One region of the Bradyrhizobium sp. USDA 4451 genome, then DNA from elsewhere that is predicted to be linked to it. Evidence: predicted binding sites of a transcription regulator. Region 1 holds the regulator's gene; the other holds the start of a gene.
The links. The regulator PhoB, encoded in region 1, activates phosphate uptake and scavenging genes when phosphate is short. The targets are predictions, from matches to a motif close to TGTCATNNANCTGTCAT.
Positions count from the first base shown of each region.

Region 1 (4,767 bases):
CGTGCTCGGCGCTCGATCCGATCTCCACCGCCAAGGTCGAGGAGCTGATCCAGGAACTCTCCGAGGATTACACGATCGCGATCGTCACCCACAACATGCAGCAGGCGGCGCGCGTCTCCGACAAGACCGCCTTCATGTATCTCGGCGAGCTGATCGAGTTCGACGACACCAACAAGATCTTCACCTCGCCGAGCGATCGACGCACCCAGGACTACATCACCGGCCGGTTCGGCTGACCGGGCTGAGGAGACAGATGATGGCTTCTGAACACACCGCCAAGGCATTCGACAGCGACCTGCAGGAGTTGACCCGCCTGGTCGCCGAGATGGGCGGCCTCGTCGAGCGGATGATCACCGAGTCGGTCGACGCGCTGATCCGGCGCGACGTCGCGCTCGGCAAGCGCGTGGTCGCCGCCGACATCGAGATCGACAATCTGCAGCGCGTCATCGAAGAGCGCGCGGTGCTGACGATCGCGCGCCGCCAGCCGATGGCGATCGATCTGCGCGAGATCGTCAGCGCGATGCGCGTCGCCACCGACCTCGAGCGGATCGGCGACCTGGCCAAGAACATGGGCAAGCGCGTCGCGGCGCTGGAGAGCGATTTCCAGCCGCTGAAGCTGATCCGCGGCCTGGAGCACATGACCGACCTCGTGCTGTCGCAGGTCAAGTCGGTGCTCGACGCCTATGCCGCGCACGATCTGCCGGCGGCGATGAACGTCTGGAAGGGCGACGAGGAGGTCGACGCGATCTGCACCTCGCTGTTCCGCGAGCTGCTCACCTACATGATGGAAGACCCCCGCAACATCTCGTTCTGCATCCATCTGATGTTCTGCGCCAAGAACATCGAGCGGATCGGCGATCACGCCACCAACATCGCCGAGACCGTGTTCTACATGATCGAAGGCCAGCAGATCACCGACAAGCGCCCGAAGGGCGACATGACCAATTTTGCCACCACTGTGCCGGGTAACTAGGACATCATCCGCACGCGCGGAACCGGATTGTCTTCGACAAGTCGTTTCCGCGGGGATTATGCTCAAGAAGCTAAGCGTTTCGGTTTGCGTCTGGGCAACAGATCACCACAGAGAAAGAACTTAGACCGATGAGCGCACGCATTCTGGTAGTCGAAGACGAGGAAGCGCTAACGACGCTGTTGCGCTACAACCTCGATGCGGAAGGCTACGATGTCGAAACGGTGGGGCGCGGCGACGATGCCGATACCCGCCTCAAGGAGCGCGTTCCCGACCTCGTGGTCCTCGACTGGATGCTGCCGGGCCTGTCCGGCATCGAGCTGTGCCGCCGCCTGCGGGCGCGGCCCGAGACCAAGCAGCTTCCGATCATCATGCTGACCGCGCGCGGCGAGGAGAGCGAGCGGGTGCGCGGTCTGGCCACCGGCGCCGACGATTACATCGTCAAGCCGTTCTCGGTGCCGGAGCTCCTGGCGCGGGTGAAGGGCCTGCTGCGCCGCGCGAGCCCGGAGCGGCTCGCCACCGTCCTGACCTATGGCGACATCGAGCTCGACCGCGAGAAGCGCCGCGTCGCGCGCTCCGGCCGCCCAATCGATCTCGGGCCGACCGAGTATCGGCTGCTCGAATTCTTCCTCGAGCATCCCGGCCGCGTGTTCAGCCGCGAGCAGCTGCTCGACAGCGTCTGGGGCCGCGACATCTACATCGATGAGCGCACCGTCGACGTCCATATCGGCCGCCTGCGCAAGCTGCTCAATCCGGGCCGCGAGCAGGATCCGATCCGCACCGTGCGCGGCGCCGGCTACGCGCTCGACGACCGCTTCGCGAAAGCCGAGCCGCAGCCGTAAGTCGCCTTTCCGGCGAGAGCCGTCATCGTCATCGTCATTGCGAGCGGAGCGAAGCAATCCATCGCGCCACGAGCGGCGGCTCGTTATCGCGTGAGGTGAGCACACTGTCCGGCTCCCTCCCTCCTTGCGGGGGAGGGTGGGGAGGGGCGCGTGTGCTCACCTTACGTCGCGCAGTGCGCTTGACCTGGGCTATGTGCCCTTGATGTTCATTCGCTCACAAAAAATCCCCGCTTGTGCGGGGATTTGTTTTTCAGGTCTTCCGTAGTTTTCCCGAGGGCTACTTGATCTGCGGCTTCGCCGACGGCCGGCGGCGATCGGCGGCGGGCTGGTAGGCGACGCGGGAATGATGCGCGCAATAGGGCAGGCCGGCGAGCGCCTTGCCGCCGCAGAAGAAGAATTCCGGGCTCGAGGGATCGCCGACCGGCCAGTGACAGGTGGCCTCGTTGAGTTCGAGCAGCGACAGCCGCTGGCTCATCGGCACCACGTTGTCGAACGAGATCGGATCGGGCTCCATCTCGACCTCGAAGGCGTGCGCGAGCGCGGTGTTGCCGCGCGAGACCGGGCGCGCCACTCGCATCATGTGCTGGGCGGGGCGCGCCTTGCGCTGCCGCGGCGCCGCCGTGGAGGGTGCCTTGGCGCGGCCGGAGAGGCCGAGCCGGTGCACTTTGCCGATCACGGCGTTTCGCGTCACATTGCCAAGTTCCGCTGCGATCTGGCTGGCCGAAAGGCCAGACTCCCAGAGCTTCTTCAGCTGCTCGACGCGATCGTCGGACCAGGTCAATACCGTCATCGCATTCTTCCTTTCGCATGGCGCCGGCCAGTCATTGGAGCGGCGCTGCGAGCCAAATCTGGACAAATATCCCTGCGGCCAGAATCCCTTAGCCCTCGCCGGGCGCGGTGTTGCGCCCGAACGTTTACGCGAGACACAAAGGCTACTTAGAGGGTCCAGTACTGCCGCACGAGATGTCGTACCCGACAGGCCAAACGCTACAATATGGCGTGACTCTGGCGCAAGAGTCCGCGGCCGTGCGTCCACATGTTCCGACAAAGTTAAGCATTGCTGTGAGGCTTTTCCACCGCACCGGAATGCTCCGGATTGCGCTCGTTCGGCAGCGCAGGAAGCCCGGCAAAAGGACCGGCTCCTGGCGATTGACACGGACCCGCCGCAGCATAGAATGTTGCCCACGTGCCGCCCGCAAAGGCGGCCGTTTTGTTTTCCGAAGCTGGCCGTTGCTGCGCTGGCGTCAAGGCGCGCGGCAATTGTCGGCTTCAAACCGGCAGTGAACGCCATGACCAACGCCTCGTCGCATCTGCTTCCCGTCTTCGCCAGGGTCGATCTCGGCTTCGAGCGCGGTGAGGGCGCCTGGCTGATCGCAACCAACGGCGACCGCTATCTCGATTTCACCTCGGGCGTCGCCGTCAACGCGCTCGGGCATGCGCATCCGCATCTGGTGAAGGCGCTGCAGGAACAGGCGACCAGGCTCTGGCACATGTCGAACCTGTTCAAGAGCCCGGACGGCGAGGTGCTCGCCGCGCGGCTGTGCGAGCAGAGCTTCGCCGACTTCGTGTTCTTCTGCAATTCCGGCGCGGAGGCGATGGAGGGCGTGATCAAGCTGGTCCGCCACTATCACTTCTCCAAGGGCCATGGCGAGCGCTACCGCATCATCACCTTCGAAGGCGCCTTCCATGGCCGCACGCTGGGCACGCTGGCCGCGACCGGCGCGGCGAAATATCTCGAAGGCTTTGGCCCGCCGATGGACGGCTTCGACCAGGTGCCGCATGGCGACATCGAGGCGGTGAAGAAGGCGATCGGCCCGCACACCGCCGGCATCCTGATCGAACCGGTGCAGGGCGAGGGCGGGGTGCGCTCGGCGCCGCAGGCGTTCTTCAAGGCGCTGCGTGCGCTGTGCGACGAACATGGCCTGCTGCTGGCGTTCGACGAGGTGCAGACCGGCATGGGCCGTACCGGCGATTTGTTTGCCTACAAGCGCACCGGCGTCACGCCGGACGTGATGTCGCTCGCGAAGGCGCTCGGCGGCGGCTTCCCGATCGGCGCGGTGCTGGCGACCGCGAAAGCGGCCGAAGGCATGGCGCCGGGCTCGCACGGCTCGACCTTTGGCGGCAATCCGCTGGCGGTCGCCGCCGCCAATGCCGTGCTCGACGTCATGCTGAAGCCCGGCTTCTTCGAGCACGTGCAGAAGATGTCGCTGCTGCTCAAGCAGAAGCTCGCCTCGGTCGTCGACCGCTATCCCGGCGTGCTGTCGGAAGTGCGCGGCGAGGGCCTGTTGATCGGCGTCAAGGCCGTGGTGCCGTCGGGCGACCTGATCGCCGCATTGCGCAACGAGAAGCTGCTCACCGTCGGCGCCGGCGACAATGTGGTCCGGTTCCTGGCGCCCCTGATCGTGACCGAAGCCGAGATCGATCAGTCGATCGTCTCGCTCGAGCGTGCCTGCGCGACATTGTCGGCAGCGCAGCCGAGGAAGGCTGGATGATGAGCAAGCCGGTCCGTCACTTCCTCGACATCAACGAGCTGCCGCTCGCCGAGCTGCGCAACATGCTGTCCGCCGGCGCCGCCATGAAGGCGAAGCTGAAGGCGCATGAGAAGGGCAAGAAGCCGCTCGAGGGCAAGACGCTGGCGATGATCTTCGAGCGCCCGTCGACCCGCACCAGGGTGTCGTTCGACGTCGGGATGCGCCAGCTCGGCGGCGAATCCATCATGCTGACCGGCGCCGAGATGCAGCTTGGCCGCGGCGAGACCATCGCCGACACCGCGCGCGTGCTGTCGCGCTATGTCGATGCGATCATGATCCGCATCCTCAACCATGACGCGCTGCTCGAGCTCGCCGCCCACGCCACTGTTCCCGTCATCAACGGCCTGACCCGGCGTTCGCATCCCTGCCAGGTGATGGCGGATCTCATGACCTATGAGGAGAACCGCGGCTCGATCGAGGGCAA
Region 1 covers NZ_JBTRCH010000001.1:2,607,640-2,612,406, forward strand. Annotated here, with positions in the region: gene pstB (phosphate ABC transporter ATP-binding protein PstB) at 1-236, shown strand, start outside; gene phoU (phosphate signaling complex protein PhoU) at 257-973, shown strand; gene phoB (phosphate regulon transcriptional regulator PhoB) at 1,102-1,812, shown strand; gene ACVMB0_RS12055 (GcrA family cell cycle regulator) at 2,090-2,602, opposite strand; gene ACVMB0_RS12060 (acetylornithine transaminase) at 3,102-4,304, shown strand; gene argF (ornithine carbamoyltransferase) at 4,304-4,767, shown strand, end outside.

Region 2 (4,767 bases), 1.4 Mb from region 1:
TGAATGATCTCGGCCTCGGCGTCGAGATTGTGGGTCTCGTGACGCAGATGGAAGCGGGTATCGGCGGCGAGCTGCGGCCGCAGTGCCTCGATCGCATCGAGCAGCTTGCGCGCGTTCTCAGCGCTGCGCAGGCCGGGCTCCCACGACCAGGTGGTGCCGTGGAACACGGTGGTGATGCCGTTGGCGATCGCCTGCCGGTCGCTGTCAACAATCGCCACGTCGGTCGGGAAGTCGACACCTGGGCGCGGCATCATCTGCCGCTCGAACGCATCGCCGTGCAGATCGATGATGCCGGGCAGCACCAGCAGGCCCTTGGCGTCGATATGAAGCGCGGCGCGACCCTGCTCGGCGTCGAGCGCGCCGATGTCGCGGCCGGCGGTCCGCAGCGAGGTCTCGACCAATGCCCCGTCAACCAGCGCGCGCCCGCCTTCGATGAAGATATCCGTCACGATGCGGCGCTCCGTTGTTTGTCCAGTGATTGGGATACGGCCTCGGCCTCATACTTGTCGAGGAATTCTTCGGCCGTGAGCTTGCGAAAATCGGGCAGCACACGACGAAGTGTTTCGTGATCCCAGTCCCACCATGCGAGCGCCGCAAGGCGATCCGCCGTGGTCTCGGAAAAGCGCCGCTTGATCGGACGCGCCGGATTGCCGGCAACGATCGTATAGGCGGGGACATCCTTGGTCACGATCGCACCGGCGGCGACCACGGCGCCGGTTCCGATGTTCCGTCCCGGCAGCAGGATCGCGCCGTGACCGATCCAGACGTCATGGCCGATATGCACGTGATGCGCACGTCGCCAGTTGAAGAAATCGACGTCGTCGCTCTCTCTGGGGAAGTAGGCGCTGGCGCGGTAGGTGAAGTGCGCCTGCGTCGCGCGATGCATCGGATGGTTGCCGGGGTTGATCCGGGTCATCGCCGCGATCGAGCAGAACTTGCCGATCGAGGTGTAGGTGATCTGGCTGTCGTTCACGACGTAGGAATAGTCATCCATGCTGACTTCAAGCAGGATCGTGCGCGCGCCGACCTCGGTATATTTGCCGAGCTTGCTCTCGCGGACCGACGCGGTCGGGTCGATGGTCGGCACAACCGAGAGTGTTTTTCCGGCCATCAGGGCCCTCCGCAATTCTTGCAAATCGTTGGCTTCCGGGGAGATGGGGCCCGTCATCGGGATGCTTGATGACGGCATCATGACGTTAGGATGACGACATGCGAGCGGGTGTGGACGATCGCCGCACCGCAACGTCACGTCACATAACTGTAAAACGCCGGGGATAGCGATGGCCCAAACGCGACGCGGTTGGAGCATTGCATGCTGGTGGTGGAAGGTTTGACGTGCCGGTTCGGCACAAAAGCCGCAGTCGACAACGTATCGTTTTCGATCGCGCCGGGCAGCTTTGTCGGTGTGATCGGCCGCTCCGGTGCCGGCAAGTCGACCCTGCTGCGGATGATCAACCGTCTCGCCGATCCGACCTCCGGCCGCATCCTGTTCGAGGGCATCGACGTCACCGCGCTGCGCGGCAAGGAGCTGCGGCAGTGGCGGGCACGTTCGGCGATGATCTTCCAGCAGTTCAATCTGGTCGGTAGGCTCGACGTGCTGACCAATGTGCTGATGGGCCGGCTTGCGCAGATTCCGTCCTGGCGCTCGCTGGCGCAGGTCTGGCCGGAGCAGGACAGGGCGCTGGCGATGTCCGCGCTCGATCAGTTCGATATTGCCCAGCTCGCGGCGCAGCGCGCCGACCAGCTTTCCGGCGGCCAGCAGCAGCGCGTTGCGATCGCCCGCGCGCTGGTGCAGGAGCCCGATATCATCCTCGCCGACGAGCCGATCGCCTCGCTCGATCCGCGGAACACCAAGATCGTGATGGATGCGCTGCTGCGCATCAACAAGCATTTCCGCATCACGGTGCTCTGCAACCTGCACTCGCTCGAGCTGGCGCGAACCTATTGCGACCGCCTGGTCGGCATGGCGGCCGGCCGCGTGGTGTTCGACGGCGCACCTGCGGCGCTGACCGACCATATCGCCCGCGAGCTCTATGACCTCGAGGCCAATGACGTCATCGGCGCGGCGCCGCTGCCCGCGCCCGACGGTGCGACCGCGCCGGCGCTCGGCACCGCTGCCGCGGCCTGAGCGTCGCGCATTTTTCTTGATCTGCGAGGCTGGGCGTTTTGCCCGGCCAACAGGTGTGTAACCACAAAAGAGGGGTAGTCATGTTCACTCGTCGCATCATTCTGGTCGGCGCTGCCGCGCTGGCCTTCGCCGGTTCGGCGTCCGCGCAGGACTGGAAGGCCAAATATCCGGAGCTCACCTTCGCGGTGGTGCCGGCCGAGAACGCCTCGGGCGTCACCGAGCGCTGGACGCCGTTCGTGGCGTATCTATCGAAGGAGCTCGGCGTGAAGGTCACGCTGCGCATCGCCAACGACTACGCCGCCGTGATCGAAGGTCAGCACGCCGGCAACATCCAGATCGCCAGCTACGGTTCGGCGTCGTTCGCCCGCGCACGCCTCACCGGCGTCAAGACCGACGCCTTCGCCAACGACATGAACCAGGACGGTTCGACCGGCTACTACTCGGTGTTTTACGTGAAGGCGTCGAGCCCCTACAAGAAGGTCGAGGATCTGAAGGGCAAGAACCTCGGCCTGGTCGACCCGAATTCGACATCGGGCAACAACGTGCCGCGCTTCGAACTCGACAAAATGGGCATTCCCGATGCCGAGGGCTATTTCGGCAAGGTCGTGTTCACGGGCAGCCACGAAAACGCCGTGCTGGCGCTGGCGCAGGGCACCGTCGACATGGCGGCCAATCAGTGGACCAACGACGACGATTCGACGCTCGCGCAGATGCTGACCAAGGGCATGCTGAAGAACGCCGACGGCTCGGCGATGAAGAAGGACGACTTCCGCATCATCAACAAGTCGTCGCCGATCATCAACGGCCCCTACGCCTATAACTCCGACCTTCCGGAGGACCTGAAGGCGGCGATCGCCAAGGCCTTCTTCGACGCGCCGACCAAGGACAAGGCCGCGTTCGACCGTCTCTCCGACGGCCAGAAGAAGGGTTTCCATCCCGCCACGACCAAGGATTGGGACAGCACGATCGAGCTGATCAAGTTCGTCGACAGGCTGCGCAAGAAGGCGAGCTGATCGCACCACGGAGACATGCGGAGCCGGGTTTTTCATAACCCGGCTCTTTCCGTTGAACCTCCAGCCCGGCTGATCAACACGATGGCAACTGCCGTATCCATCCTTCCGGCCCAGCAACTGGCGGTGCTGGAAGACGCCTACCGCAAGGCGGTTGCGCGCAAGCGGCTGAGGGGCGCGCTGGCGACCGCGGCGTTCTGCGTCGCCCTGGTCGTCGCCGCGTTCGGCGCCGAGGTGAACCTGCGCACGCTGTTCACCTATTTCGGCAATTTCGTCAGTTATTTCGATCGCATCCTCACGCTCGATTCCGGCGCGCGGGTCTGGACCGACCCCGCCGAATGGTTCTGGGGCTGGCACAAATGGCTGAGGATGCTCGGCGAGACGCTCCTGATCAGCTATGTCGGCACGTTGACCGGCGCGGTGTTCGCCTTCGCGCTCAATTTCTTCGCCGCCCAAAATACCTCGCCGGGGCCCTGGGTGCGCTTCATCATCCGCCGCCTGCTGGAATTCGCCCGCACCGTGCCCGGCATCGTGTTCGCGCTGATCTTCGTGATCGCGTTCGGCCTCGGCCCGATGGCCGGCGTGCTGGCGATCGCGATCCACACCACAGGCGCGCTCGGCAAGCTGTTTGCCGAGATCGTCGAAAATGCCGACATGAAGCCGGTCGAGGGCATCCGCTCCACCGGCGCGAGCTGGCTGTCCTGCATGCGCTTTGCCATCCTGCCGCAGGTCTCGGCCGGATACGCCAGCTACGCGCTGCTGCGCTTCGAGATCAATGTCCGCGAGGCGTCGGTGATGGGTTTCGTCGGCGCCGGCGGCATCGGCCAGGAGCTCGTGGTCGCGATCCGCAAGTTCTATTACTCGGACGTCAGCGCCATCCTCGTCACCATTATCCTCACCGTGTTCATCATCGACATCTCGACCGGCTGGCTGCGCGGCCGGCTGTTCGGCAAGGAGACGCGCCGATGAGCCAGATGCCGAAGCCGGATGCCGCCGAACTCCGTGCGAAATATCCCGACGCCTTCGAGCGGCCGGCATCGGCGCGGCTGGCATTGCCCGCGATGATCGCGGTCGCGTTCGCGATCTTCGTGTTCGGCCTGGTCGATCTCGACTTCTCGCCGTCCAGGCTGATCTCGGGCGTCGGCCAGCTCGGCTGGATCACCATGCTGATGATCCCGCCGAATCCCGGCGCATCATTCCCGCTCTACATGCAGGCGCTCGGCGAGACGCTGTCGATCGCGCTGCTCGGCACCACGCTTGCGGCGCTGTTGGCGCTGCCGGTCAGCCTGCTGGCGGCCCGCAACGTCATCCCCTCGAATTTCATCCGATTCCCGGTGCGGCGCTTCCTGGACACGATCCGCGGCGTCGATACGCTGATCTGGGCGCTGGTCTGGATCAACGTCGTCGGGCTCGGTCCGTTCGCCGGCGTGCTCGCGATCATGGTCTCCGACTTCGGCGCGTTCGGAAAGCTGTTCTCCGAGGCGATCGAGGCGGCCGACCGCAAGCAGGTCGAGGGCATCCGCGCCTCCGGCGGCAATGCGCTGCATGAGATTCGCTTCGGGCTGCTGCCGCAGGTGCTGCCTGTCATCGCCGGACAGGTGCTCTATTTCATCGAGTCGAACACCCGCT
Region 2 covers NZ_JBTRCH010000001.1:3,986,514-3,991,280, forward strand. Annotated here, with positions in the region: gene ACVMB0_RS18440 (alpha-D-ribose 1-methylphosphonate 5-triphosphate diphosphatase) at 1-449, opposite strand, end outside; gene ACVMB0_RS18445 (transferase hexapeptide repeat family protein) at 446-1,111, opposite strand; gene phnC (phosphonate ABC transporter ATP-binding protein) at 1,313-2,128, shown strand; gene phnD (phosphonate ABC transporter substrate-binding protein) at 2,209-3,141, shown strand; gene phnE (phosphonate ABC transporter, permease protein PhnE) at 3,223-4,107, shown strand; gene phnE (phosphonate ABC transporter, permease protein PhnE) at 4,104-4,767, shown strand, end outside.
Region 2: a site for PhoB is predicted at 1,180-1,196, ahead of phnC (phosphonate ABC transporter ATP-binding protein). Genes of this name have one in related genera too.